One region of the Streptomyces sp. NPDC039480 genome, then DNA from elsewhere that is predicted to be linked to it. Evidence: predicted binding sites of a transcription regulator. Region 1 holds the regulator's gene; the other holds the start of a gene.
What was found. Region 1 encodes HrcA, which represses chaperone genes, less so after heat shock. Its sites were predicted from a motif close to TTNGCACTCNGNNNNNCNGAGTGCNAA; they were not measured.
Positions count from the first base shown of each region.

Region 2: a site for HrcA is predicted at 8,533-8,559, ahead of groL (chaperonin GroEL). Genes of this name have one in related genera too.

Region 1 is NZ_JBVITX010000005.1:728-15,136, forward strand. Features, by position in the region: gene ACZ56E_RS16925 (DUF3097 domain-containing protein) at 1-174, opposite strand, end outside; gene ACZ56E_RS16930 (MBL fold metallo-hydrolase) at 210-944, opposite strand; gene hrcA (heat-inducible transcriptional repressor HrcA) at 1,100-2,116, shown strand; gene dnaJ (molecular chaperone DnaJ) at 2,117-3,256, shown strand; gene ACZ56E_RS16945 (nitronate monooxygenase) at 3,515-4,588, shown strand; gene ACZ56E_RS16950 (16S rRNA (uracil(1498)-N(3))-methyltransferase) at 4,585-5,325, shown strand; gene ACZ56E_RS16955 (hypothetical protein) at 5,449-6,063, shown strand; gene ACZ56E_RS16960 (S41 family peptidase) at 6,109-9,357, shown strand; gene ACZ56E_RS16965 (histidine triad nucleotide-binding protein) at 9,446-9,799, shown strand; gene ACZ56E_RS16970 (ribonuclease Z) at 9,815-10,720, shown strand; gene ACZ56E_RS16975 (adenosine deaminase) at 10,755-11,756, shown strand; gene ACZ56E_RS16980 (macrolide family glycosyltransferase) at 11,928-13,118, shown strand; gene ACZ56E_RS16985 (glucarate dehydratase family protein) at 13,214-14,409, shown strand, end outside.
Region 2 is NZ_JBVITX010000002.1:252,912-267,320, forward strand. Features, by position in the region: gene ACZ56E_RS07190 (class I SAM-dependent methyltransferase) at 1-171, opposite strand, end outside; gene ACZ56E_RS07195 (TetR/AcrR family transcriptional regulator) at 200-1,750, opposite strand; gene ACZ56E_RS07200 (MFS transporter) at 2,133-3,653, shown strand; gene ACZ56E_RS07205 (YciI family protein) at 3,696-4,049, shown strand; gene ACZ56E_RS07210 (RNA polymerase sigma factor) at 4,123-5,394, shown strand; gene ACZ56E_RS07215 (THUMP-like domain-containing protein) at 5,421-6,659, opposite strand; gene ACZ56E_RS07220 (polysaccharide deacetylase family protein) at 6,742-7,668, shown strand; gene groES (co-chaperone GroES) at 8,147-8,455, shown strand; gene groL (chaperonin GroEL) at 8,569-10,197, shown strand; gene ACZ56E_RS07235 (SDR family NAD(P)-dependent oxidoreductase) at 10,367-11,140, opposite strand; gene ACZ56E_RS07240 (MOSC domain-containing protein) at 11,150-11,830, opposite strand; gene ACZ56E_RS07245 (LysR family transcriptional regulator) at 11,912-12,808, shown strand; gene ACZ56E_RS07250 (WhiB family transcriptional regulator) at 12,849-13,223, opposite strand; gene ACZ56E_RS07255 (response regulator transcription factor) at 13,614-14,225, shown strand.

The DNA of each region.
Region 1 (14,409 bases):
GAAGCGGTCCTCCAGCGTCACCGTCGGGCCCTGCGCCGTCTTCTCGCAGCGGATCACCGCCCCGCAGAAACCGGTGCTCAGCTCCTCGACCACGAGGCCGGCGTCCGCCGCCGCCTCCGGTACGGGCTTCGGCTTCTTCCAAGGGGGCGTGAGGTCGGCGGAGTACTGGCGCATTCCGGTGACGATAGGAAGAGCGGAAGGCGTTGCGGTCACGACACGCCGAAGCGGGCTGCCAGTGTGGCGCGTTGCGCGCGGACAAATGCCGCATTCACCGTCGCGCCGTGTCCGGGGACATACAGCGCGTCCTCGCCGCCCAGGTCGATGAGGCGGTCCAGCGCCGCCGGCCACCGCTTCGGCACCGCGTCCTCGCCCGCCTGCGGTTCGCCCGACTCCTCGACGAGGTCGCCGCAGAAGACGATCTCCGGTCCGCCGTCGGTGCCGGGGACGAGGACCGCCAGGTCGTGGCCCGAGTGGCCGGGCCCGATGTTCGCGAGCAGCACCTGGAGGCCGCCCAGGTCGAGCGTCCACTCCCCGCACACCAGATGGTGCGGGTGCACCAGGAGGTCGGCCGCCTCCGCCGCCGCGTCCGCGTCGAGTCCGTGGCGTACCGCGTCCTCGCGCAGGTCCTCGCGGCCCTTGGTGAAGACCGTCTCGATGCCCACCGCCCCGTACACCTCCACGCCCGCGAAGGCGGCCGCGCCGAGGACGTGGTCGAAGTGCGGGTGGGTCAGCGCGAGATGGGTGACCCTGCGGCCGCCGCCGAGGAGCTGCCGGGCCTGTGTCCGCAGGGCCGCGCCCTCCGCGAGGCTCGACCCGGCCTCGATCATGAGGGCCGCGTCGTCCCCGACGACCAGCCCGGCGGTGCAGTCCCAGTGGGGCAGGCGGCGCCGCCCCACGCGCGGTGCGAGCCGCTCCCAGCCCGCCGCTTCCCATGCCGGCGTCACGTTCATACGGTGACGCTATCCGCACGCGCGGTGTTCGGCAGCCGGTGTCTTGCCGGGGCCGTACCCGACGGCCGTACACTGACCCTTTGAAAGGCTGGCACTCGCCCGCGGTGAGTGCCAGGCGGGGCTCACGGAGACAGCTGGAGGTGTGCGCGATGCTCAATGAACGCAGGCTCGAAGTGCTGCGCGCCATCGTCCATGACTATGTGGGGACGGAGGAGCCCGTCGGCTCGAAGGCGCTCACCGAGCGGCACCGTCTGGGGGTCTCCCCGGCCACCGTCCGCAACGACATGGCGGCGCTGGAGGAGGAAGGGTTCATCGCCCAGCCCCACACCAGCGCGGGGCGCATCCCGACGGACAAGGGGTACCGCCTCTTCGTCGACAAGCTCGCCGGCGTCAAGCCGATGACCGCGCCCGAGCGCCGCGCCATCCAGAATTTCCTGGACGGCGCCGTGGATCTCGACGACGTCGTGGGGCGCACGGTCCGGCTGCTCGCGCAGCTGACCCGGCAGGTCGCCGTCGTGCAGTACCCGTCGCTCACCAGGTCGACGGTGCGCCATGTGGAACTTCTCTCGCTCGCCCCGGCCCGGCTGATGCTCGTACTGATCACCGACACGGGACGGGTCGAGCAGCGCATGATCGACTGCCCGGCGCCGTTCGGCGAGAGTGCGCTCGCGGACCTGCGGGCCAGGCTGAACAGCAGGGTCGCGGGGCGGCGTTTCGCGGATGTGCCACAGTTGGTGCAGGACCTGCCCGAGGCCTTCGAGACCGAGGACCGCGGCACGGTCGCGACCGTCCTCTCCACCCTCCTCGAAACACTCGTGGAGGAGACCGAAGAACGGCTGATGATCGGCGGCACCGCCAATCTCACCCGCTTCGGACATGACTTTCCCCTCACCATCCGGCCCGTTCTCGAAGCCCTTGAGGAGCAGGTCGTGCTCCTCAAGTTGCTTGGTGAGGTGCAGGATTCGGGCATGGCCGTACGGATCGGTCACGAGAACGCCCATGAGGGGCTCAGCTCCACGTCCGTGGTCTCGGTCGGCTACGGTTCGGGAAGCGAGGCAGTCGCCAAACTCGGCGTGGTCGGACCGACCCGCATGGACTATCCGGGAACGATGGGAGCAGTACGCGCAGTGGCACGTTACGTCGGACAGATCCTGGCGGAGTCGTAAGTGGCCACGGACTACTACGCCGTACTCGGCGTGCGCCGCGACGCTTCCCAGGACGAGATCAAGAAGGCCTTCCGGAGGCTGGCGCGTGAGCTTCACCCGGATGTGAATCCGGATCCGAAGACTCAGGAGCGCTTCAAGGAGATCAACGCCGCGTACGAGGTGTTGTCGGACCCGCAGAAGAAGCAGGTCTACGACCTCGGCGGCGACCCCCTGTCCCAGGCGGGCGGCGGCGGAGGCGCGGGCGGCTTCGGCGCCGGTGGCTTCGGCAACTTCTCCGACATCATGGACGCGTTCTTCGGGACGGCGTCGCAGCGCGGGCCGCGCTCGCGCACGCGTCGCGGCCAGGACGCCATGATCCGTCTGGAGATCGACCTCGAAGAGGCCGCCTTCGGGACCACCAAGGACATCCAGGTCGACACGGCCGTGGTCTGTACGACCTGCAGCGGTGAGGGTGCCGCGCCGGGGACGTCCGCCCAGACCTGTGACATGTGCCGCGGTCGCGGCGAGGTGTCGCAGGTCACGCGGTCCTTCCTCGGGCAGGTCATGACGTCGCGGCCGTGCCCGCAGTGTCAGGGCTTCGGCACCGTCGTGCCGACGCCGTGCCCCGAGTGCGCGGGCGACGGGCGCATCCGCTCGCGGCGGACCCTGACGGTCAAGATCCCGGCCGGTGTCGACAACGGCACGCGGATCCAGCTCGCGGGCGAGGGCGAGGTCGGCCCCGGCGGCGGCCCCGCCGGCGACCTCTACGTCGAGATCCACGAGTTGCCGCACGCCGTCTTCCAGCGGCGCGGCGACGATCTGCACTGCACGGTGACGATCCCGATGACCGCGGCGTCCCTCGGCACGAAGGTGCCGCTGGAGACGCTGGACGGCCTCGAGGAGATCGACATCCGGCCCGGCACGCAGTCCGGACAGTCGGTACCGCTGCACGGGCGCGGCATCACGCACCTGCGCGGCGGCGGTCGCGGCGACCTCATCGTGCACGTCGAGGTCCTCACGCCGACGAAGCTCGACCCCGAGCAGGAGCGGTTGCTGCGTGAGCTGGCGCAGCTGCGCGGTGAGGAACGGCCCACGGGGCAGTTCCAGCCGGGGCAGCAGGGGTTGTTCTCCCGCCTCAAGGACGCGTTCAACGGGCGGTAGTGCCTTGAGCGGTGGCCTTGTCGGTCAGCTGCGGGGCGGTGGGGGCTGGCCGCGCAGTTCCCCGCGCCCCTGAAAACAACCCCGTCCCGCGCCCCTTGAAGGGGCCCGGGACGGGCCTTCAAGGGGCGCGGGGAACTGCGCGAGCACCCCGGGACGGCCCGCAGCCGCCAACGGCGCTCGTGGGGCAGACGAGGCGCCGCACACCCGGCACGGGGCACGCGATTCGGCGCCGCCGAAGGACCGTGGCACGATGCGTGCATGTCCTCCGCACTGACCGCTCTCTGCCGCCATCCGATCGTGCAGGCCCCCATGGCGGGCGGCGCCTCAGGGCCGCAGCTCGCCGCGGCCGTCGCCGAGGCCGGCGGGCTCGGGTTCCTCGCCGCCGGGTACAAGACGGCCGACGGGATGTACCAGGAGATCAAACAGTTGCGGGGGCTGACCTCGCAACCCTTCGGCGTGAATCTCTTCATGCCGCAGCCCGACACCGCGGACCCCGCGGCCGTCGAGGTCTACCGCAGCCAGCTCGCCGGCGAGGCCACCTGGTACGAGACGGAGCTCGGCGACCCGGACAGCGGGCGTGACGACGGGTACGACGCCAAGCTCGCGATCCTCCTCGACGACCCGGTGCCGGTCGTCTCCTTCACCTTCGGGTGCCCCACCCGCGACGTCCTCGACGCGTTCGCGCGCGTCGGCACCCTGACCGTCGTCACCGTCACCACGCCGGAGGAGGCCCAGACCGCGCAGTGGGCCGGCGCCGACGCCGTGTGCGTACAGGGCATCGAGGCGGGCGGACACCAGGGCACGCACAAGGACAACCCCGAGGCCGACGGCTCCGGGATCGGGCTGCTCTCCCTCATCACCCAGGTCCGCGAGACCGCGCAGATCCCGATCGTCGCGGCCGGCGGACTGATGCGGGGCGCGCAGATCGCGGCGGTGCTCGCGGCGGGCGCGGACGCGGCGCAGCTCGGCACGGCGTTCCTCGTCACCCCCGAGTCGGGCGCCAACGCCCTGCACAAGCAGGCCATGACCAACCCGCTGTATGTGCGGACCGAGCTGACCCGGGCGTTCTCCGGGCGCCCCGCGCGCGGCCTCGTCAACCGCTTCATGCGCGAGCACGGGCCGTACGCGCCCGCCGCCTACCCCCAGGTCCACCACCTCACGAGCGGGCTGCGCAAGGCCGCGGCGAAGGCCGGTGACGCGCAGGCCATGGCGCTCTGGGCCGGACAGGGCCACCGGCTCGCCCGGGAGCTGCCCGCCGGACAGCTCGTGGAGGTACTCGCCGCCGAACTGGCCGACGCCAAGGCCTCGTTGACGGCGGAGGGTGCCGCGTGACCGCCCCCGTCTTCGTCGTCGACGACTTCACCGCGGGCGCCGACGGACGGTACGTCCTGGACGGCCCGGAGGGGCGGCACGCTGTCTCCGTGAAGCGGCTGCACGCCGGTGAGGACGTCGTCCTGACCGACGGCGCCGGACGGTGGGCGCAGTGCGTGGTCCTCGACACCGAGGGCAAGGACCGGCTCGTCGTGAAGATGGAATCCGTGGCCGAGGAGCCCGAGGAGTCGCCCCGCATCACCGTCGTGCAGGCGCTGCCCAAGGGCGACCGCGGCGAGCTCGCCGTGGAGACCATGACGGAGACCGGCGTCGACGCCGTCGTGCCGTGGACCGCGTCCCGCTGCATCACCCAGTGGAAGGGCGACCGCGGTCTCAAGGCGCTCGCCAAGTGGCGGGCCACCGCACGCGAGGCGGGCAAGCAGTCGCGCCGGGTCCGCTTCCCCGAGATCGCCGACGCCGCGTCGACCAAGCAGGTCGCGGCCCTCCTCGCGGGCGCCGACCTCGCGGCCGTCCTGCACGAGGAGGGCAGCGCACCGCTGGCCACGGCGGAGCTCCCGACGGCCGGGCACATCGTGCTGGTGGTCGGCCCCGAAGGAGGCGTGTCCCCGGACGAGCTGGCGGCGTTCGCCGAGGCGGGCGCGCAGCCGTACCGCCTCGGGCGCAGCGTGCTGCGCACCTCGACCGCGGGGACCGCGGCGACGGCGCTGCTGTTGGGGCGTACGGGGCGCTGGTCCTGACCGCACTTCGCGTAAAGCGGCCGGGGTTGGGTCGTTTCCGGTCGACGTGACGCCCGGCCGCGAGGGGACGGATGGCCGCAAGGGGCCTACCGCACCGGCGTGTGCGGTGGCACTCTGCCGCCCATGGGGGCGTTGAGACGGTTACGCGGCCGGGTGCCGGGCAAGCGGCGTCCGACGATCCTGTACGCCGTCGGGCTGGCCGGCGCCGCCGCGCTCGGCGTCACCGCGTGCGATCCCGTGGACGGCGAGATGAACACCTCGGCGGTCGCGCTCACCACCGACGAGATGGCCACGAAGGAGCTGGAGCGGCAGAAGGCCGACGTGGCGTGGCTCAGCTGTACCGCCAGTTTCGACGACAGGGTCACCCCGCGCGGCAGGTCCGCGTCGGCGGACGCGGTGGTCGACGTGGACTGCCAGGGCGAGACCGACGACGGCAAGGACATCAGCGTCAAGGGCACGGTGCGCTCCGTCGCCGACGGCCGCTGCGTACGCGGCGATCTCACCGCCAAGGTCGACGGCAAGCAGTGGTTCCGCGTCGACGTGCTGGGCAACTGCGGCGCGGACGACGGCAATGGCGACGGTGACGGTGGTGACGATCAGCCCTCCGATCCGCCCGACTCCCACCGGCCGCCGCCCTCCCACGACCCGCCCGACCCCGCACCCACCACCACCGTCACCGTGACGGTCACCCCCGACCCGCCGCCCCACCCGACCTGCAACTGCGTCCCCGGCAAGTGATCCGCCCTCTGTCGGCCCGCCGATACGCTGCCTAGGCTGGTCCGCGTGACAGAGGCAGCGCACTCCGCGTATCTCCGGTTCCCGCACATCCACGGTGAGTTGGTCACCTTCACGGCAGAGGACGACGTCTGGGTCGCACCCCTCGACGGAGGCCGTGCCTGGCGGGTCAGCGCCGACAACGTGCCCGTGAACCACCCCAGGATCTCCCCGGACGGCACGACCGTCGCCTGGACCTCCCGCCGCGACGGGGCCCCAGAGGTGCACATCGCGCCCCTGGAGGGCGGGCCTTCCAAGCGCCTTACATACTGGGGGAGTTGGCAGACCGCCGTGTGCGGCTGGACGCCCGACGGGCAGGTCCTCGCCGTCAGCGCGGCGGGCCAGGCCTCCCTGCGGCGCAGCTGGGCACGGGCCGTGCCGCTCGACGGCGGACCCGCGGCCACCCTGCCGTACGGCATCGTCGGAGATGTCGCGCACGGCCCCGACGGGCAGGTCCTGCTGCTCTCCGCCCCGATGGGCCGCGAGGCCGCCCGGTGGAAGCGGTACCGGGGCGGCACCGCGGGCAAGCTGTGGATACGGCGGCCCGCCGGGGGCGACGAGGACGGCGGCGGCGAGGGGCCTCTGGAGCCCTTCGTGCGCGTCCACGAAGAACTCGACGGGAACATCGAGTACCCGCTCTGGGTCGGCGACCGCATCGCCTTCCTCTCCGACCACGAAGGCGTCGGCGCCCTCTACTCCTCACTGCCCGACGGCACCGACCTGCGCCGCCACACCCCCGTCGAGGACGGCTCCTACGCACGGCACGCCGCCACCGACGGCACCCGCGTCGTCCACATGTCCGCCGGTGAACTGTGGCTCCTCGACGACCTGGTGGACGCCGAGCCGCGCCGCATCGGCCTCCGCCTCGGCGGGCAGCGCACCGACCTGCAGCCGCACCCCGTCTCCGCCGCCCGCTGGTTCGGGGCCGCCGCGCCCGACCACACCGGGCGCGGCAGCGCCGTCTCCGTGCGCGGCTCGGTGCACTGGGTCACGCACCGCGAGGGCCCCGCCCGCGCGCTCGCCGCCGAGCCGGGGGTGCGCGCCCGGCTGCCCCGCACCTTCCGTGTCCAGGGCGAGGAACACGTCGTATGGGTGACCGACGCGGAGGGCGACGAGGCCCTCGAATTCGCGCCGGCCACCGGCCCCGCGCCCGGCACCACCCCGCGCAGGCTCGCCGCGGGACAGCTCGGCCGGGTCCTCGGGCTCGCCGTGGCGCCGGACGGCTCCCGCGCCGCCGTCGCCTCGCACGACGGCCGGGTGCTGCTCGTCGAGCGGGAGAGCGGCGAGGTCCGCGAGGTCGACCGGAGCGCCGACGGCGAGGTCACCGGGCTCGTCTTCTCGCCCGACTCCGCCTGGCTCGCCTGGTCGCATCCGGGACCGAGCCCGCTGCGCCAGCTGAAGCTCGCCAACACCGCGGACCTGTCGGTCGCCGAGGCGACCCCGCTGCGCTTCCGCGACTACGCGCCCGCGTTCACCCTCGACGGCAAGCACCTCGCGTTCCTGTCCGCCCGCGCCTTCGACCCGGTCTACGACGAACACGTCTTCGACCTCGCCTTCGTCGGCGGCTCCCGGCCGCACCTGCTCACCCTCGCCGCGACCACCCCGTCCCCCTTCGGCCCGCAGCGGCACGGCAGACCCTTCGACGCGCAGGACACCGGCTCCGAGACGCCCGACAGCGAGGGCGCCCCCGTCACCCGCATCGACTTCGACGGCCTCGCCGACCGCATCGTGCCGTTCCCCGTCGAGGCCGCCCGCTACACCACGCTGCGGGCCGCCAAGGACGGGCTGCTCTGGCTGCGCCACCCGGTGCGCGGCGTGCTCGGCGCCTCCCGCGCCACCCCGCACGACCCCGACCCCAAGACGGAGCTGGAGCGGTACGACCTCGCACAGCACCGCGTGGAGGGACTCGCCGCGGACGCCGACCACTTCGCCGTCACCGGTGACGGCAAGCGGGTCCTGCTGTGGACCGACGGCAAGCTGAAGGTGGTGCCCAGCGACCGGCGCGCCTCCGGCGACGAGGACAGCGACTCGAACATCACCGTCGACCTCTCCCGGGTCCGGTACACCGTCGACCCGGCCGCCGAGTGGCGTCAGATGTACGCGGAGGCGGGCCGCCTCATGCGCGACAACTTCTGGCGGCCCGACATGGGCGGCGTCGACTGGGACGCCGTACTGGACCGCTACCGTCCCGTCCTCGACCGCGTCGCCACCCACGACGACCTCGTCGACCTGCTGTGGGAGGTGCACGGCGAGCTCGGCACCTCGCACGCGTACGTGGCCTCCGGCGGCGGGGGCGGCGCGCACCGGCAGGGGCTCCTCGGCGCGGACCTCTCGCGTGGCGAGGACGGGCTGTGGCGCATCGACCGGATCCTGCCCTCGGAGACCTCCGACCCGGCCGCCCGGTCCCCGCTCGCCGCGCCCGGCGTCGCCGCCCGCCCCGGCGACGCGGTCATCGAGGTCAACGGCCGGCCCGTCGACCCGGTCGCGGGCCCCGGGCCGCTGCTCGTGGGCACCGCGGGCAAGCCGGTCGAGCTGACCGTCTCGCCGTCCGGCGGCGGCGACCCGCGGTACGCCGTGGTGATCCCCGTCGACGACGAGGAGCCGCTGCGCTACCACGCCTGGGTCGCCGACCGGCGGGCGTACGTCCACGAGCGCTCCGGCGGCCGCCTCGGCTACCTCCACGTGCCCGACATGCAGGCGCCCGGCTGGGCGCAGATCCACCGTGACCTGCGTGTCGAGGTCACCCGCGAGGGCCTGGTCGTGGACGTGCGGGAGAACCGCGGCGGGCACACCTCGCAGCTCGTCGTGGAGAAGCTGGCGCGCCGGGTCGTCGGCTGGGACCTGCCGAGGGGGGCCCGTCCGTTCAGCTATCCGATGGACGCGCCGCGCGGCCCCGTCGTCGCCGTCGCCAACGAGTTCTCCGGCTCCGACGGGGACATCGTCAATGCCGCGATCAGGGCGCTCGGCATCGGACCCGTGGTGGGCACGCGCACCTGGGGCGGCGTCGTCGGCATCGACAGCCGCTACCGCCTGGTCGACGGGACGCTGGTGACGCAGCCGAAGTACGCGTTCTGGCTGGAGGGCCACGAGTGGGGCGTCGAGAACCACGGCGTCGACCCGGACGTGGAGGTCGTCGTCACCCCCGACGACCATGTGGCGGGCCGCGACCCGCAGTTGGACGAGGCGGTCCGCATCGCGCTGGCCGCCCTGGAGGAGCACCCGGCGAAGACGCCGCCGCCCCTGCCCGGCACGGAGTGACCCGGCCGGGGCCCGGCCCCCGGCCTCCCGACGCGGCGGCCGATAGCATGCCGGACGTACTGATCTTTCCGTTTCCAGGAGGCGGCCCATGGCGGGCGAAGCGCACAGCGACTGCTTGTTCTGCAAGATCGTCACGGGCGAGGTGCCCGCGACCGTCGTCCGGGAGACCGAGACGACCGTGGCCTTCCGCGACATCAACCCGCAGGCGCCCACCCACGTCCTGGTGATCCCCAAGGCGCACTACCCGGACGCCGCGTCGCTCGCCGCCGCCGAGCCGCAGCTCGCCGCTGACGTGCTGCGCGAGGCGGGCGAGGTCGCCGCGCAGGAGAAGGCGGAGAGCTACCGCATCGTCTTCAACACCGGCGCGGGCGCGGGCCAGACCGTGTTCCACACCCACGCGCACGTCCTGGGCGGCCGCGGCCTCCAGTGGCCTCCCGGATAGCGGGGGCCGCTCTCCTTGTCCGTACGTGAACTGGTGGTGCTCGGCACCGCGAGCCAAGTCCCCACCCGGCACCGCAACCACAACGGCTACGTCCTGCTCTGGGACGGCCAGGGCATCATGTTCGACCCCGGCGAGGGCACGCAGCGGCAGATGCTGCGCGCCGGGGTCGCCGCCCACGACCTGCACCGGATCTGCGTCACGCACTTCCACGGCGACCACTCCCTGGGGCTCGCCGGGGTGATCCAGCGCATCAACCTCGACCGGGTCCCGCACCCCGTCACCGCCCACTACCCGGCGTCGGGCCAGCGCTTCTTCGACCGCCTGCGGTACGCGACGGCGTACCGCGAGACCGTGCGGCTCGCTGAGGAACCGGTCGCCGCCGACGGGCCGCTGGCCGTGACGGACGCGTACACCCTCGACGCGATCAAGCTCTCGCACCCGGTCGAGTCGTACGGCTACCGGATCACCGAGCCCGACGGGCGCCGCATGCTGCCCGCCCTGCTCGCCGAGCACGGCATCAAGGGGCCAGACGTCGGACGGCTCCAGAAGGAGGGCAGTCTCGGCGGCGTGACCCTCGACGAGGTCAGCGAGGTGCGGCGCGGGCAGCGGTTCGCCTTCGTGATGGACACCCGCCTCTGCGACGGCGTGCACGCGCTCGCCGAGGGCTGCGACATGCTCGTCATCGAGTCGACGTTCCTCGACGAGGACGAACAACTCGCCACCGACCACGGCCATCTGACGGCCGGCCAGGCCGCCCGCGTGGCCGTCGACGCGGGCGTGCGGCACCTCGTCCTCACCCACTTCAGCCAGCGCTACCCCGACCCCGCCGCCTACGAACAGCAGGCCCGCGCCGCCGGCTTCGACGGCGAACTCACCATCGCGCGTGACCTGTCACGCGTACCCCTCCCCAAACGAACCTGAACCACCACCCCCCCGAACTGAGCGAGACCGCACCATGCCGATCCCCAAGGCCGAACTCCACCTCCACATCGAAGGCACCCTCGAACCCGAGCTCGCCTTCGCCCTCGCCGCGCGCAACGGCGTCGAACTGCCCTACGCCGACACCGAAGAGCTCCGCAAGGCCTACCTCTTCGACGACCTCCAGAGCTTCCTGGACCTCTACTACAGCCTCATGGCCGTGCTGCGCACCGAGGCCGACTTCGAGGAGCTCGCGGACGCCTACCTCGCCCGCGCCGCCGCACAGGGCGTCCGGCACGCGGAGATCTTCTTCGACCCGCAGGCGCACACGGCCCGCGGCATCCCCATCGCCACCGTCGTCGAGGGCCTCGGCCGGGCCCTGGACCGCAGCGAGGAGCGGCACGGCGTCTCCACGCGGCTCATCATGTGCTTCCTGCGCGACCAGTCCGCAGACTCCGCCATGGAGACCCTGAGGGCCGCCGAGCCGCACCTCGACCGGATCATCGGCATCGGCCTCGACTCGGCCGAGGTCGGCCACCCGCCGGCCAAGTTCAAGGAGGTGTACGAGGCCGCCGCCGCGCGCGGCCTGCGGCTCGTCGCCCACGCGGGCGAGGAGGGCCCGCCCGCGTACATCACGGAGGCCCTCGACGTGCTGCGCGTCGAGCGCATCGACCACGGGCTGCGCTGCATGGAGGACCCGGAGCTCGTGGAGCGGCTGGTCCGCGACCGCGTGCCGCTCACGCTCTGCCCGCTCTCGAACGTCCGGCTGCGCGCCATCGACGTCCTGGAGGAGCACCCGCTGCCGCGGATGCTGGACGCCGGTCTGATGTGCACGGTCAACTCCGACGACCCGGCCTACTTCGGCGGGTACGTCGACGACACCTTCCACGCCGTGCGCGAGGCGCTGGGCCTCGACCAGGAGCGGCTGCGCACGCTCGCCCGGAACTCCTTCGAGGCGGCCTTCCTGGACCGCGACGCGGCGGACGAGGCGCTGCGGGCGCGGTACCTCGCCGAGGTCGAGGCTTATTCGTTCGACTGACCGCCGGTGCCGGGCTACGGTCCTCGGCATGGACTCCATCGCGCAGATCTACGGCTGACACGGCCCTCGCAGGCCCCCGCCCGCCCCTGAGGGGCCGAGGCGGCGGGCCGCCGTGTCCCCGTCCGTAGCCTCTGCCGCTTTCCGCGGCTTTCTGTACGCGAAGGAATTCCCATGTCATCCCGACGACTCTCCCGTCGCCCTGCCCACATCGCCATGATCGGCGTCCCGATGGTCAGCCACGTGCTGCCGGGTCTTGAGGTCATCCGCGAGCTGGTGGCCCGCGGCCACCGCGTGACGTACGCCAACGACCCGGCCGCCGCCGGCCTCATCGAGCCCACCGGTGCCGAGCTCGTCGCGTACGAGTCGACGCTCCCGCACCGCGACAACATCTGGCCCGAGGACCCGATCGAGGCGAGCGCGCTCTTCCTCGACGACGCGATGGCGGTCCTCCCGCAGCTCCGCGCGGCGTACGACGACGACCCCGCCGACCTGTACCTGTACGACATCGGCGCCTACGTCGCCCGTGCGCTCGCCGAGGCGCAGGGGCGGCCGCTCGTGCAGCTGTCGCCCACCTTCGTGGCGTGGGGCAGCTATCAGGAGGACGTCGGCGCGCACCTCGCGCGACTGCCGGGCGCCGACGCCCTGGAGACCCGGTTCAAGGAGTGGCTCGCCGGGTGCGGGGCCACCACGTTGGACGTGGCGGAGTTCTCCGGCGTGCCGCCGCGCGGCATCGCCACGATTCCGCGCGCCATGCAGCCCCACGCCGACACCGTCGACCCGGAGCGGATCGACTTCGTCGGGCCCTGCCTCGGCGACCGCGCCCTGCGCGAGAGCTGGACGCGGCCGGAGGGCGCGGAGAAGGTGCTGCTGGTCTCGCTCGGCTCGGCGTACACCGTGCAGCCGGAGTTCTACCGGCAGTGCGTGGCCGCGTTCGGGGACCTGCCCGGGTGGCACGTCGTCCTGCAGATCGGCAGGCACGTGGATCCCGCGGAGCTCGGCGGGGACGTGTCGGGCAACGTCGAAGTCCTCTCGTGGGCGCCGCAGTTGGCGGTCCTGGAGCAGGCCGACGCGTTCGTCACCCATGCGGGCATGGGGAGCAGTGGGGAAGGGCTCTACTGCGGGGTGCCGATGATCGCGGTGCCGCAGGGGGCCGAACAGCCGATGAATGCCGACCGGCTCGTGGAGTTGGGGGTGGCGCGGCGGGTCGACACGGCCGACGCGACGGCGGCCGTGCTGCGGAGGGCACTGCTGGACCTGACCTCCGACCCTGAAGTCGAGCGCCGGTGCGCGGAGTTGCGGGAGCAGGTCCGCGCCGAGGGCGGTGCCGCGCGGGCCGCCGATCTGATCGAGGCGGAGCTCTAGCGCTCCGCTGTCGGGGCGGAACGAATCTGCGGGTCCGTCGTGGCCGGTCGCTGCCCCATTGACGCTCGCTGTTCGCGTACCTAGTCTCCGTTCTCATGTATGGACAACGCTCCGACAGTCTCGTCATCACGGACGTCCGTCTCACCCCCGTCCTCGTCGCCGATCCGCCGCTCCTCAATACGCAGGGCGTGCACCAGCCCTACACGCCCCGGCTCATCATCGAGGTGGTCACCGCCGGTGGGGTGACGGGGATCGGGGAGACGTACGGTGACGCGAAATACCTGGAGATCGCGCGGCCGCTCGCCCGGCGGCTGGTCGGTCACGCGGTCTCCGAGTCGAACCGGCTGTTCACACTCGCGGACGAGACGGCCGTCGACGCCGCCCGCGTCGACGACTCCGTGGACGTCGGCGGCCTGCGCGGCGTGCAGACCGCCGACAAGCTGCGGCTCTCCGTCGTCTCCGGGTTCGAGGTGGCCTGTCTGGACGCCCTCGGCAAGGCGCTCGGGCTGCCCGTGCACGCGCTGCTCGGCGGCAAGGTGCGCGACACCGTGGAGTACAGCGCGTACCTGTTCTACAAGTGGGCCGAGCACCCTGCGGGGATCGCGAGCGAGCAGGACGAGGGGTGGGGCGCCGCGCTCGACCCGGCCGGGATCGTCGCCCAGGCCCGGCTCTTCGCCGAGCGGTACGGCTTCTCGTCCTTCAAGCTCAAGGGCGGCGTCTTCCCGCCGGACGAGGAGGCCGCCGCGATCCGTGCCCTGGCCGACGCGTTCCCCGGCCGCCCGCTCCGGCTCGACCCCAACGGCGCCTGGTCCGTGGCGACTTCGCTGAAGGTGGCGGACGAGCTCGGTGACGTACTGGAGTATCTGGAGGACCCCGCGCTCGGCACGCCCGCGATGGCGGAGGTCGCCGCGGGCACGCCGGTGCCGCTCGCCACGAACATGTGCGTGACGACCTTCGAGGAGATACCGGAGGCCTTCGCGAAGAAGGCCGTGCGGGTGGTGCTCTCCGACCACCACTACTGGGGCGGGCTGCGGCGCACCCGCGAGCTGGCCGCCGTCTGCCGGACCTTCGGCGTGAGCGTGTCCATGCACTCCAACACGCACCTGGGCATCAGCCTCGCCGCGATGACGCACGTGGCGGCCACCGTGCCCGGACTCGACCACGCCTGCGACACGCACTACCCCTGGCAGGCCGAGGACGTCCTCACCTCGCGGCTGCGGTTCACCGACGGGAGCATCGCCGTCACCGACACCCCCGGCCTCGGCGTCGAGCTCGACAGGGACCGGCTCGC
Region 2 (14,409 bases), on a different contig from region 1:
GAGCGCGTCGACCGCGTAGCCGTGGGCCGCGAGACGGCGGGCGAAGCGGCCGGTGCCGCAGCCGATGTCGAGGGCGGTACGGCTTCCCGGCGACAGACCCCCCAAGCTCTGTAGATTCCTCAGGTTCCTCAGGAGCAGCCGGTGGTAGTGGTCGTTGTGGTCGAAGGGCATGCGGGGGAGCGTCGCACACCCTTTCCGGTCACCCGGGGCGTTTCGCTCGGCCCAGCAACCCGTCGATCACCGCGTCCAGTTGCTGTGCCACGTCGTAGTCCTCGGTCAGCTCGGGCCAGCGATCGGCGAGTGCCGCGAGGTGGGGGAGCTCGGTGGGGTCCACGTCCGTGAGCATGTCGGGGAAGTGGCGCTTGCGGCCCGGGTCCTCGGCGCGGCGTGCCATCGCGTGGCGGAACACGAGGTCTCCGTAGACGCAGTGCCAGATGGTCCGGTACGCCCGGACGGCATCCTCCGGGGTGAGCCCGCAGTCGATGCCCGCGCCGACGATCTCCTCGACCATCCAGAGAGCACCCTTGTCGGTGAGGTCCCCGAGACTCAGCACCTCCACCACCCAGGGCATCTGCGCCAGCGTGCCGTGCATGTGGAGGGAGACGGCGAGGAGGCGGGCGCGCGGGTCGGTGGGCAGGTCGGGGCGGGGGAGCGCGGCGGCCGTCCCGGAGAGCGTGAGCATCAGGAGCTCGTCCTTGTCGCGCACATGGTGGTAGAGCGCCATCGGAGTCGTCCCGACCTCCTTGGCGACCCGACGCATGCTCAGGGCGGCGACGCCCTCCGCGGCCAGAATCCGCCGAGCGGCCTCGACGACAGTCTCCACCCCAATCCGCCGAGGCCGCCCCACCCGCCGCTTCTTCCCCCCACCACTGGGCGCACCATCGGCCGCACCGCCTCCCTCGCGGCCGCCTGAGCCGCCCGCCTCGCTGCTGGGCGCGCCTCCCTCGTCACCGGCTGCACCGCTCGCCTCGCCGCTGGCTGCGTCGCCCGTCGCACCGCTGGGCGCGCCTCCCGGCTGGCCGTCTGCCTCGCCGCTGGGCCTGCCGCCTGCCCGGCCGCTCGGCCTGCGGCCTGCCTTGCCGGCCGTCTCGCCGCTGGGCCTGCCGACCAGCCTGCCGCTTGGCCCGCCGACTGGCCTGCTGCTCGGTTCGTCGCTGGGTCCGCTGCTCGTCTCGCCGCTGGCTCCGCCGACTACCCCGCTGCCGGGCTCGCTGCCCGGCCCGCTGCTCGGTTCGCCGATTGCCTCGCTGGCTGTCTGGCTGCTCGGTTCGTCGGCCGTCTCGCCGCCCCTCTTGCCGCTGGGCCCGCTGACTCCCTTGCCGCTCGGTTGGCTGCCCGATCCGCTGCTCGGTTCGTCGCCGGACGGGCTGGCCGTCTCGCCGTTGGGCCCGCCGACTACTGCCTCGCCGCCCCTCGGCGTACCGCTGGGCGTGCCGCCCGGCCGGCCGGCCGGCTTGCTGTTGGGTCCGCCGACCGGCCTGCTGCTCGGTTCGCCGCGTGCCTCGCCGCTGGGCCCACTGCTCGGTTCGTCGCTGGGCCCGCCGCTCGGCCCGACTGCCTCGCTGCCCGTCTTGCTGCTGGGCCCGTCGGTCGTCTTGCCGCTGGGTTCGCCGGCCGTCTCGCCGCTCGGCCCGCTGCTGGGCGCGCCTCCCGGTCGGCCGGTCGTCTCGCTGCTGGGCCCGCCGACCGGCCCGCCGCTCGGCCCGACTGCCTCGCTGCCCGTCTTGCTGCTGGGCCCATCGGCCGTCATGCCGCTGGGTCCGCCGGCCGTCTCGCCGCTCGGCACGCTGCTGGGCGCGCCTCCCGGTCGGCCGGTCGTCTCGCTGCTGGGCGCGCCTCCCGTCCCGCCGCCCCTCTCACCCCTCGGCGTGCCGCTGAGCCCGCCTCCCGGCTGGCCGTCCCGCTCGCCCCCCAGTTGGCCGCCCGGCCCGCCGCTGGGCCCGCTTCTCCGTCGGCCGCCCAGGCCGGCGCCGGGGGCGTCGCCCGTCTCGCCAACCGGCCCCCCGCCCGTCTCTCCCGCTGTCCCGTCCAGGTTTCTCTCTGTTGCCACTCGCCCATTGTCGTGCCTGGCGGGCCTCCTGCCCGCGCAGGGCTTGCGGAGTTTCTATACGCGTATAGTAATGTCCGTTGGCATGGTGACCAAGGTGAACTCGAATGCTTCGCAAGGGCGTTGGCTGCTGCCGGTGTTGCTTGCCGTGCAGTTCCTCGTCTCCCTCGACATGTCTGTCGTCAACATCGCTCTGCCCGATATGGGCGACGACCTCGGCTTCGCCCCGGACTCGCTGCTCTGGGTCGTCAATGCCTATGCGCTCGCCTTCGGCGGTCTGCTCATGCTCGGGGGGCGCCTCGCCGATCTGGTCGGGCGGCGGCGGACCCTTCTCTGGGGCTTCGCGCTCTTCGGTGCGGCGAGCCTCGCGGGCGGGCTCGCCCTCGCGCCGGGGCAGCTCATCGCCGCGCGGGCGGTCCAGGGCGCGGGCGCGGCGGCACTCGCTCCCGTCGCCCTCGCCCTGATCACCGTCAACTACGCGGCGGGGCCCGTGCGGTCCCGGGCGCTCGGTCTCTGGGGCGTCTCCGGCGCGCTCGGCGGCGCGGTCGGGATCATGGCGGGGGGTGTGCTCACGGATTGGGTCGGCTGGCGTTCCGTGATGCTCGTCAATGTCCCCGTCGTGCTCGCCGCGCTCCTCGCCGCCCGCCACGGCGTACCCGCCGACCGCCGCACCGGGCCCGCGCCCCGCCTCGACGTCACGGGCGCCCTGCTCGTCACGGCGGGCATGACGGTGCTCGTACTCGGCCTCGTGCGCACGGACACGTATGCGTGGGGCTCAGGCGTCACGCTGGGCACCCTCGGCACGGCGGCCGCGCTGCTCGGGGCCTTCGTCGCCGTCGAGGCCCGCAAGCGGGAGCCCCTGCTGCGGCTCGGCCTGCTCGGCCCGGCACACCGCCCCGTGCTCTCCGCGAACGTCTTCGCACTGCTGATGTCCTCCGGGCAGTTCGCCGCCTTCTACTTCACCTCGCTCCACCTCCAGCAGGTGATGGGGTACGGGCCGACGGCGGCCGGCGCCGCGTTCCTGCCGTTCTGCGCGGGCGTAGTGGCCGGGTCGACGGTCGCGACCAGGACCGTGGGGCGTCTCGGCGAGCGGGCGCTGCTCGTGACGGGCGGGCTGCTCGGAGCCGCCGGATCCGGCTGGTTCGCACTGACGGTCGAGGCGGGCAGCACGTTCCTGAGCTCCGTCCTCGGCCCCTCACTCGTCGCGAGCGTCGGCATCGGCATGTGCTTCGTGCCGCTGGGCACAGCGGCGACCAGCGGCGTCGACCCCGCGGAGACCGGCATGGCCGCCGGCCTGCTCAACAGCTCGCGCCAGCTCGGCGGCTCGCTGGGCCTCGCGGTCCTCGTCACGGTCGCCGCGCACACCACGGGCCCGGAGCGGGACCCGGGCGCGCTCGCCGACGGGTACGCGGCCGCCTTCGCCGTGTCGGCGGCCCTCCTCGTGGCGGCCGCCCTCGCGACGGCGGTGCTCCACGGACGCCGTACACCCACCCCGGCACCGCTGCGACCTGCGGAAACCCCCTCCGGCGCAGACACACACGAAGAAACTTCGAAAAATCTCGGCGACGATGTCGAAACGGGCGTCTCCCGTTCGTCGCAAGGGTGAGAGGCGAGGAGAAGCCCCGCCGCCACCCGATGGGAGACCACCATGCCGCGCTACCTGATGCTGATCCGCATCGACGAGAACAACGTCCCCGAGGGCGGCCCGAGCCCCGAGCTGCAGGAGCGCATGGGCGCACTGCTCGAAGAGATCACCAAGGCCGGGGTGATGCTCGACACCGCGGGCCTGAAGCCGACCTCCGAAGGCACCCGCGTGACGTGGGACAAGGGTGAACTGTCCACCACCGACGGCCCCTTCACCGAGACCAAGGAGGTCATCGGCGGTTACTTGATCTACCAGGCCAAGGACATGGCCGAGGCGGTCGAGTGGACCACACGGTTCCTCAAGACCCACGACGACCACTGGACGATCACCGCGGAGGTCCGGGAGATCGAGGGCTGAGAGCCACAGGCTCCGAGAGCCGCCGAAGACCGGCGCGCGCCTTTGCGGGTCCCGTGCGGGGATGCTCTGATGGATGGCCGTGAGCCATCCGCCGGAGCAGCCCCGCCAGGTCGTCGAGACCGTCTTCCGCATGGAGTCGCCGCGCATCATCGCCGGCGTCACGCGGATCGTACGGGACGTCGGCATCGCCGAGGAGCTGGCGCAGGACGCCCTGGTGGCGGCCCTCGAACGGTGGCCCGGGGAGGGTGTCCCCGACAACCCGGGCGCCTGGCTCATGGCCACCGCCCGGCACCGCGCCATCGACTTGGTGCGCCGCCGTGAGCGCTACGCCCAGAAGCTCGCGGAGGTCGGCCGCGACCTGGAGACCACGGCGCCCCACGTCGACGAGACCGCCGACCCCGACGCCATCGACGACGACCTGCTGCGCCTCATCTTCACGGCCTGCCACCCGGTGCTCTCCGCCGAGTCCCGCGTGGCGCTCACGCTGCGCCTCCTCGGCGGCCTGACCACCGGGGAGATCGCCCGCGCCGTCCTCGCCTCCGAGTCGACCGTCGCGCAGCGGATCGTCCGCGCCAAGCGCGCCCTCGCCGCCGGCGGCATCGACTTCGAGGTCCCCTACGGCCCGGACCGCGAAGCCCGCCTCGGCTCGGTCCTCGAAGTCATCTACCTGATCTTCAACGAGGGGTACGCCGCCACGGCGGGGGACAACCTGCTGCGCCCCGCCCTGTGCGAGGACGCGCTGCGTCTCGCCCGGGTGCTCGCCGCCCTGATGCCCGAGGAGTCCGAAGTGCACGGCTTGGCCGCACTGTTGGAGCTCCAGGCCTCGCGCACGGCGGCGCGCACGGGCCCGTCGGGCGAGCCCGTGCTGCTCAAGGACCAGAACCGCACCCGCTGGAACCAGCTCCTCGTCCGGCGCGGTTTCGCCGCGCTCGCGCGGGCGCAGAGCATGGCCGCATCGCCCGCCGGGGGCCTCGGCCCGTACGCCCTCCAGGCCGCGATCGCCGCCTGCCACGCGCACGCACACACGTACGAGGACACCGACTGGCAGCAGATCGCCGTCCTCTACGGCCTGCTCGCCGCCCGCGCCCCGTCCCCGGTGGTCGAGCTGAACCGGGCGGTCGCGGTCGCGATGGCCCAGGGCACGGAGGCCGGCCTCGTCCTGGTCGACGCGCTCGCCGCCGAGTCCGCGCTGCGCGACTACCACTTGCTGCCCAGCGTGCGCGGTGACCTCCTGGCACGGCTCGGCCGGCGGGCGGAGGCCCGCGCGGAGTTCGAGCGCGCGGCGTCGCTGGCCCGCAACATGCGGGAGCGGGAGCTGCTGCTGGAACGGGCGGCCGGCTGTTAGGACGCCACGGCCCTCAGGTCACCGGGTCACCGGGCCACCGGGTGGCCGATCAGCATGGTCGGGGCGCCCGCGACGCGGGTCAGGAAGACGGTCGCCGCGTTCTTCCCCTGCGGCTTCACCTTGCGCCGCAGCTCCTCCGGCTCGACGGCGGAACCGCGCTTCTTGACGGTGAGGATGCCGACCCCGCGCTCCCGCAGCAGCGCCTTCAGCTTCTTCACGTTGAAGGGCAGCTGGTCGGTGATCTCGTACGCGGTGGCGTACGGGGTGTCGTGCCGGGCGTCGGAAGTGACGTACGCAATGGTCTCGTCGATGAGCCCGCCCTCGACCCGCGCGGCGACCTCGGCGACCAGGTGGGCGCGGATGACGGCGCCGTCGGGCTCGTACAGGTAACGCCCGACCGGACGCACCTCGGGGTCCGGCAGCATCGCGGCGAGCGTGGTCCACAGGGAGGCGTCGCCTGGCAGGAGCGTCGCGCGGTGCGAGGCGGGGGTGTCCGTGCCGAACCACAGCACGGCCTCCTTCACGTCGCCGCCGTCCGAGATCCACTCGGCGCCGGCCTCGGCGGGGATCGCCTCGTGCGGGATGCCGGGCGCGATCTTCAGCGCGGCGAGCGGGGCCTTGAGCGCGGCGCCGATCGCCCAGGACAGGGGCGGGGAGTAGGCCTCGGGGTCGAAGATCCGGCCGCGCCCGCCCCGCCGTGCCGGGTCGACGAAGACGGCGTCGTACGCGGAGGTGTCCACCTCGGTGACATCCGCCTCCCGGACCTCGATGAGGTCGGCGAGACCGAGGACCTCGGCGTTGGCGCGGGCCGCGGCGCAGGTCAGGGGGTCGCGGTCGACGGCGAGCACGGAGATCCCGGCCCGCGCGAGAGCGATGGCGTCGCCGCCGATGCCGCAGCAGAGGTCGGCCAGTGAACGGACGCCCAGGTCCCGGAAGCTCGTGGCGCGGTGGGCGGCGACGGAGGCGCGCGTGGACTGCTCGACGCCGTTCGGCGTGAAGAACATCCGGGCCGCGTCCTCGGCGCCGAACTTCGCTTCGGCCCGGCGGCGCAGCCGTGCCTGCGCGATGGCGGCGGAGACCAGGAGCGCCGGGTGCGTGCGGCGCAGCCGGGTGGCGGCGGCGAGCTCCTGCGCGGGCTCGACGTCCCGCACCTCGTCGAGCAGGGCCAGGCCCTCGTCGGTGCGCAGGGCGGCGAAGGCGGCGAGGGGGTCGCCGAGGTCGGTCTCGTGGCCGCTCGGCGTGTTCGGGTCGTTCACCTGCCCCATTGTGGGCCAGTCGGTGGATGGTGCGCGGCCGGTGGCGGTGTCGGGCCCTCGCTACGGCCTTGAGCTGCGAGGATCCGGCGCCATGCAACTAGTACGACAAAAGGAAGAATCCGCCAGAAGACGGAAGAATCAGGTGCGTGTCCTGGTGGCCGCCCTGTCCGTCGCGGCGATCGCATCGGGCTGCGTCTCCGGAGACGGATCCGACGGCGCGACACCGGCCCACGGCCAGCAGCCGCTCAACGCCCCACCCGCCCGCGCCCTCGACTCCTACGCCAGGAAACTCGCCGCGGTCCAGGTGGCACGGGCCGCGGCGGCCAAGCGCTGGGGCCTGGCCAGGACCCCGCTGGCGGCACCCGCGCCGCCCAGGACCAAGCCGCGGCTCACCACCCGCAAGGGCTTCGAGGTCACGGAGCAGAAGGGCCTGCCGCCGGTCTTCACGACCATCCCCACCAAGAAGAAGGTCGTCTTCCTGACCATCGACGACGGCGCCGAGAAGGACCCCGCGCTGCTGAGGATGATGAGCGACCTGCGCATCCCGTACACCGCGTTCCTCAGCGACTACCTCGTCAAGGAGGACTACGCCTACTTCAAGAAGATGCAGTCCCGCGGTGTCGTCCTGAACAACCACACCCTCAACCACCGCTACATGCCCGGACTTTCGTACGAGGGGCAGCGCCGCGAGATCTGCGGCATGCAGGACGTCATCCAGAAGCGCTACGGCAAACGCCCCGAGCTCTTCCGCCCGCCGTACGGCAACTACAACGAGGACACCCTGCGCGCCGCCAAGGCCTGCGGGATCAAGGCGGTGCCCCTCTGGGCTTCGGAGGCCTTCGCCGACCGCATGGAGTGGCGCGAGTGGGACAAGGACCTGCACCCCGGCGACATCATCCTCACGCACTTCCGGGGGCGTGAGGACTGGAAGGGCACCATGCCCGACATGGTCCGCCGCGTCATGAAGACGGTCACCGCCAGGGGGTACGCGGTGGCGAGGCTGGAGGACTACCTGTGACCCCGCGGGCGCGAGCGCGCCGCCGCATCCTCGCCGCGGCCCTCCTGTACGGAACACTCGCGCCCGCACTCCTCACAGGCTGCGCGGACTCGGTGGACCCGATCGAGCGCCTGGGCAGAAAGGCAGCGGAGAAGCTCCCTTCGCGCAAGCCCACAGCCACGGGTGAGCCGCGCCCCATCCGCTGTGCCGAGCACGAGGAACCGAGGCGCCCACCTGTCGCCGACAGGGAACCCCAGACAACCGCGACCCGTTGCCCCGAAGGGGTGCCTCACACCCCACTCCGCTGACGCCCGGCGCGCAGCCGATTGGCACTCCGCTTGACCGAGTGCTAACCCGCGTCCTAGTCTCGCTTCTGGCACTCCCCACTGGAGAGTGCCAACAGCGACGGGCAGGTCCGGCACCCGCGACGACGGATCCACCTGGTCGCCACACCTCAGACTCTTAACCCCGTGAGATCTCCGAAGGGGGAGACCGGATCGTGACGACCGCCAGCTCCAAGGTTGCCATCAAGCCGCTTGAGGACCGCATTGTGGTCCAGCCGCTCGACGCCGAGCAGACCACGGCCTCCGGCCTGGTCATTCCGGACACCGCGAAGGAGAAGCCCCAGGAGGGTGCTGTCCTCGCCGTGGGCCCGGGCCGCTTCGAGAACGGCGAGCGCCTGCCGCTCGACGTGAAGGTCGGCGATGTCGTGCTGTACAGCAAGTACGGCGGCACCGAGGTGAAGTACAACGGCGACGAGTACCTCGTCCTCTCGGCCCGCGACGTGCTCGCGATCGTCGAGAAGTAATTCACCCAGCAGATTTGCTTTCCGAGCTGCGCCCCTGGTCACCCCGCTAGTTGCCGGGCGGCGAGGGGCGTAGTTCGTTACAACCGAGTTTTCGAGAGGGCTGAATCGCTCCCATGGCGAAGATCCTGAAGTTCGACGAGGACGCCCGTCGCGCCCTTGAGCGCGGCGTCAACAAGCTTGCCGACACGGTCAAGGTGACGATCGGCCCCCGCGGCCGCAACGTCGTCATCGACAAGAAGTTCGGCGCCCCGACCATCACCAACGACGGCGTCACCATCGCCCGCGAGGTAGAGGTCGACGACCCGTACGAGAACCTCGGCGCCCAGCTGGTGAAGGAGGTGGCGACCAAGACCAACGACATCGCGGGTGACGGCACCACCACCGCCACCGTGCTCGCCCAGGCCCTGGTCAAGGAAGGCCTGCGCAACGTCGCCGCCGGCGCCTCCCCGGCCGCCCTGAAGAAGGGCATCGACGCCGCCGTCGCGGCCGTCTCCGAGGAGCTCCTCGCCACCGCCCGCCCGATCGACGACAAGGCCGACATCGCGGCCGTCGCCGGTCTGTCGGCCCAGGACCCGCAGGTCGGCGAGCTCATCGCCGAGGCGATGGACAAGGTCGGCAAGGACGGTGTCATCACCGTCGAGGAATCCAACACCTTCGGCCTGGAGCTCGACTTCACCGAGGGCATGGCCTTCGACAAGGGCTACCTGTCGCCGTACATGGTGTCCGACCAGGAGCGTATGGAGGCCGTCCTCGACGACCCGTACATCCTGATCCACCAGGGCAAGATCTCGTCGATCCAGGACCTCCTGCCGCTGCTCGAGAAGGTCATCCAGGCCAACTCCTCGAAGCCGCTCCTGATCATCGCCGAGGACGTCGAGGGCGAGGCCCTGTCGACCCTGGTCGTGAACAAGATCCGCGGCACCTTCAACGCCGTCGCGGTGAAGGCCCCCGGCTTCGGCGACCGCCGCAAGGCGATGCTCGGCGACATGGCCACCCTCACCGGTGCCACCGTCATCGCCGAGGAGGTCGGCCTCAAGCTCGACCAGGTCGGCCTGGACGTGCTCGGCACCGCCCGCCGCGTCACCATCACCAAGGACGACACGACGATCGTCGACGGCGGCGGCAACAAGGCCGACGCCGACGCCCGCGTCGCCCAGATCAAGGCCGAGATCGAGGCCACGGACTCCGACTGGGACCGCGAGAAGCTCCAGGAGCGCCTCGCGAAGCTGGCCGGCGGCGTGTGCGTCATCAAGGTCGGCGCCGCCACCGAGGTGGAGCTGAAGGAGAAGAAGCACCGTCTGGAGGACGCCATCTCCGCGACCCGCGCCGCGGTCGAGGAGGGCATCGTCTCCGGTGGTGGCTCCGCTCTGGTGCACGCCGTCAAGGTCCTCGAGGGCAACCTCGGCAAGGAGGGCGACGAGGCCACCGGTGTCGCCGTCGTCCGCCGCGCCGCCGTCGAGCCGCTGCGCTGGATCGCCGAGAACGCCGGCCTCGAGGGCTACGTCATCACCTCGAAGGTCGCCGAGCTCGAGAAGGGCTTCGGCTTCAACGCCGCGACCGGTGAGTACGGCGACCTGGTCAAGGCCGGCGTCATCGACCCGGTCAAGGTCACCCGCTCCGCCCTGGAGAACGCCGCGTCGATCGCTTCGCTGCTCCTCACGACCGAGACCCTGGTCGTCGAGAAGCCGGCCGAGGAAGAGGCCGACGCCGGTCACAGCCACGGTCACGGTCACTCCCACTGACCGCTGCGCTCGCTTGAACGGTGACTGAGGCCCGGCTCCCCTATACGGGAGCCGGGCCTCAGCCCCTTCCGGCTTCGCTTCTGCCCGGTTGCGCTTTGCGCGCCGGGTGCGGGTTGTTCGTGGCCGGCCGCGCAGTTCCCCGCGCCCCTAACGGGGCGCCCCCGGGACGCTACTGCGGGCCGTACTTGCGGCCCGTTCGGGACGTGACGCCCCCGAGCAGATTCCGTGGCGTCACCTTCACCACCCCCATCAGCGCCTTGTACCGCGGGTCCGGGATGGAGAGTGTCTTGCCCCGGGCAAGGTCGGCCAGCGCCGCCGCGACCAGCTTGTCCGCGTCGAGCCACATCCAGTTGGGGATGTTGGACGTGCCCATCCCGGCCCGCTGGTGGAACTCCGTGCGGACGAAGCCGGGGCAGAGCGCCATCAGCCGCACCCCGGACCCGGCCAGGTCCTTCGCCGCGCCCTGCGTGAACTGCACGACCCACGCCTTCGACGCGCCGTACGTCCCGCGCGGCACGAACGCCGCCACCGACGCGACGTTCACGACCCCGCCCCGGCCGCGGTCCCGCATCGAGGCGGTCGCGGCCGACGTCAGCCGCAGCACCGCCTCGCAGTGCACCTTGAGCATGGTCAGCTCGTCGGCCATCGAGACTTCCAGATACCGCCCCTTGTTGCCGAACCCCGCGTTGTTGATCAGCAGGTCGACCGGGTCCCTCCGGTTCGACAGCCGCTGCTCGACCGCCTCGATGCCCGCGTCCGTCGCGAGGTCGGCGGTGAGCACCTCCGCCTCGATGCCGTGCCGGTCGTGCAGCTCGGTCGCCTGTTCGCGCAGCCGCTTGGTGTCGCGAGCCACCAGCACGAGGTTGTGCCCGTCACCCGCGAGACGCCGCGCGAAGGCGGCGCCGATGCCGGCGGTAGATCCCGTAATCAGAGCCGTAGTCATGGACCAAGGCTAGTGAGATCGCGTGACCCCGTGCTGCGCCATGTACTTGCGGGCCCGCTGGGCCGTCCCGGGGTGCAGCGCGTCGCCCGCCGCGAGCAGCTGCGGCAGCAGCGCCTTCTCCGTCGTGACGGCCCGGTACTGCAGGCCGACGGTGACCTCGTGCGCCGGCCGGTGCAGGATCTCGATGCGGTCCCCGGCCCGGATCTCACCCGGTTCGATCACCCGCAGATACGCGCCGGGGGCGCCCCCATCGGTGAACCGCTTGATCCACCCCTTCTCGCCGAGGTGGCCCTGGAACGTACGGCAGGGAATGCGGCCGCTCGTCACCTCGAGCACCAGATCGGCGCCTATCCGCCAGCGCTCGCCGATCTTCGCGCCGTTCACGTCGACCCCGGACGTCGTGAGGTTCTCGCCGAAGGAGCCGTTGGGCAGGGCCCGCCCGAGCGTCTCCTCCCAGGTGTCGAGGTCCTCGCGCGCGTAGGCGTACACCGCCTGGTCGTTGCCTCCGTGGTGCCGCAGGTCGGAGATCTCGTCACCGTCGACGCCGCTCCCGCCGACCCCCTTCGCGCCCGGCGCGGCCACCCGCACGGGTCCGGGAACCGGACGCTTGTCGATCCCGGTGAGACCGGAGGGCGCGGCGGTGTACTCGGACGGCTTGCGGCGGCCCACGTTTACAGAAAGAAGCTCCATGGCAGGCAGGCTAAGGGAGACGCCCTCAAAGGCGCGACGTACTATTTCGCGACATGTCCAAGCGTCGCTTATGATCGAACCATGATCGAGGCCCGTCATCTCCGTGTTCTGCGCGCCGTGGCCGCCACCGGCTCCTTCTCGGCCGCGGCCCGTGAGCTCGGCTGCACCCAGCCCGCCGTCAGCCAGCAGATGAAGGCGCTCGAATCCTCGGCCGGCACGCCGCTGCTGATCCGCACGGGCCGTGAGATGCGCCTGACGCAGGCGGGCGAGGCACTCGTCCGGCACGCGGCGGGCATCCTCGCCGGGCTCACCGCCGCGGAGGAGGAGGTCGCCGCGATCGCGGGCCTGCGCGCGGGCCGGGTCCGGCTCGTCTCCTTCCCCAGCGGCAGCTCGACCCTCGTCCCCTGCGCCCTCGCGGCCTTGCGTGCCGCACATCCCGGCACGCGCGTGTCGCTCGTCGAGGCCGAGCCGCCGCGCTCCGTGGAGATGCTGCGCGAGGGCGACTGCGACGTCGCGCTGGCGTTCCGGTACGAAGGGGCGACGGCGGCGGAGGAGTGGGGCGACCTCGTCGTGCGGCCGCTGCTCGCGGACCGGCTCGTCGGCCTCGTGCCGGAGGGGCACCGGCTCGCCGACGCGGAATCGGTCACCATCGGGGAGTTCGCGGACGAGTCGTGGATCGCGGGCTGCCCCCGCTGCCGCAGGCAACTGGTGGAGGTCTGCGAGAGCGCGGGCTTCGTGCCCCGGATCGATTTCGCGACCGACGACTATCCGGCCGTGATCGGCCTGGTCGGGGCCGGTCTGGGAGTGGCGGTGCTGCCCGAGCTCGCGATCGAGTCGGTGCGCCCCAAGGGCGCCCGCACCGTGACGGTGGAGCCTGCCGTGCAGCGGGAGATCGTCGCGCTCACCCTGCCGGATCTGGCACAGGTGCCTGCCGTCGCCGCCACGCTGGACCACCTCGCGCGGGCCGCGGCCCGCTGATCGGCACCCCTGCGGGGGCACCCCGAGAAGAAACGTTCCTTCAGCCGTGCGACACGGAACTGTGTGACACGGAGCCGTGTGACACGGAGCTGTGTGACACGGCGCCGCTCGACGAGGCGGCCGCCGTGACGAGTCTGTTGCGGGCCCGCCCCATGAGCTCTTCGCGCTCGTCCTCGGTCAGCCCGCCCCATACGCCGTAGGGCTCGCGCACCGCGAGCGCGTGCGCGGCGCACTCCGCCCGCACCGGGCACCGCATGCAGACCTCCTTGGCCGAGTTCTCGCGTGCGCTGCGCGCCGCTCCCCGCTCGCCCTCCGGGTGGAAGAAGAGCGAGCTGTCGACCCCACGGCAGGCCGCGAGGAGCTGCCAGTCCCAGAGATCTGCGTTCGGTCCGGGAAGGCGGGAGAAATCTGCCATTGCTGGTCCCCTTGGTGCCGTTCTGACGCGGATACGGTGCCGATGACCGTACATCTACTGTCTAAGGAGATGAAAATATGACTCATTGCGAATCTAGCCATAGACACCAGGAAAAGGGAAGAAAAGGCGCTAAATGGGGCATAGGTTGTGATGAAAGGTTGAGGGTGTCCCGCGCGCTCTCCGCTGTGTCCGCACCCTCACGTAGAGTGCCGAAGGTGGCTGACCGCCCCGTAACTCTTTCGGGTGACCGTCGTTGAGAGTGCGGAGGCGGTTGAAGAAACAAGCGCTCGGGCAGGTGTCCGAGAGCGTCAACCGCACAGGTGACGAATAAGTACCAGCCTGGAGGCTCAAGGTGACGCGCAGCAGCTGTGAGAGCCGCGGAGGACAGTCATGACATCGGTCCTCGTCTGCGACGACTCCCCGCTTGCCCGAGAGGCGCTCCGCCGCGCGGTCGCGACCGTGCCCGGCGTAGAGCGTGTGACGACTGCGGCCAACGGCGAGGAAGTCCTCCGCCGCTGGGGCGCCGACCGCTCGGACCTGATTCTGATGGACGTACGCATGCCCGGTCTCGGGGGTGTGGAGACCGTCCGGCGGCTGCTGTCCGCCGACCCCGGTGCGCGCATCATCATGCTCACCGTCGCCGAGGACCTGGACGGGGTCGCGCTCGCGGTCGCCGCGGGTGCCCGCGGCTATCTGCACAAGGACGCCTCGCGCGCCGAGCTGCGGGCGACCGTCACCCAGGCGCTCGCCGACCCGACGTGGCGGCTCGCCCCGCGCAGACTGCGTTCGGCCGAGATGGGCGCCGCGCCCACCCTCACCGCGCGCGAGATCCAGGTCCTCGAAGGCATGAGCCACGGCCGGTCGAACGCGGAGATCGGCCGTGAGCTCTTCCTCTCCGAGGACACGGTGAAGACGCACGCCAGGCGCCTCTTCAAGAAGCTCGGCGCCTCGGACCGGGCACACGCCGTGGCGCTCGGATTCCGCTGGGGTCTGGTCCGCTGAGTGCACCGCCACGGGGGCACGGCGATCCCCGTCCGCCACCCGGTGGGCGGGGCGGCCGACGCCCGTGGCTGCTTGTTTCGCCGCCGATGCCGCATCCTTGAGGTGTGGAGTTCCTCGGGGACGAGTCGATCGAGCGGGAGGGGAGGGCGCAGGAGATGAGTTCCGGCGCACCTGCTCATAACGC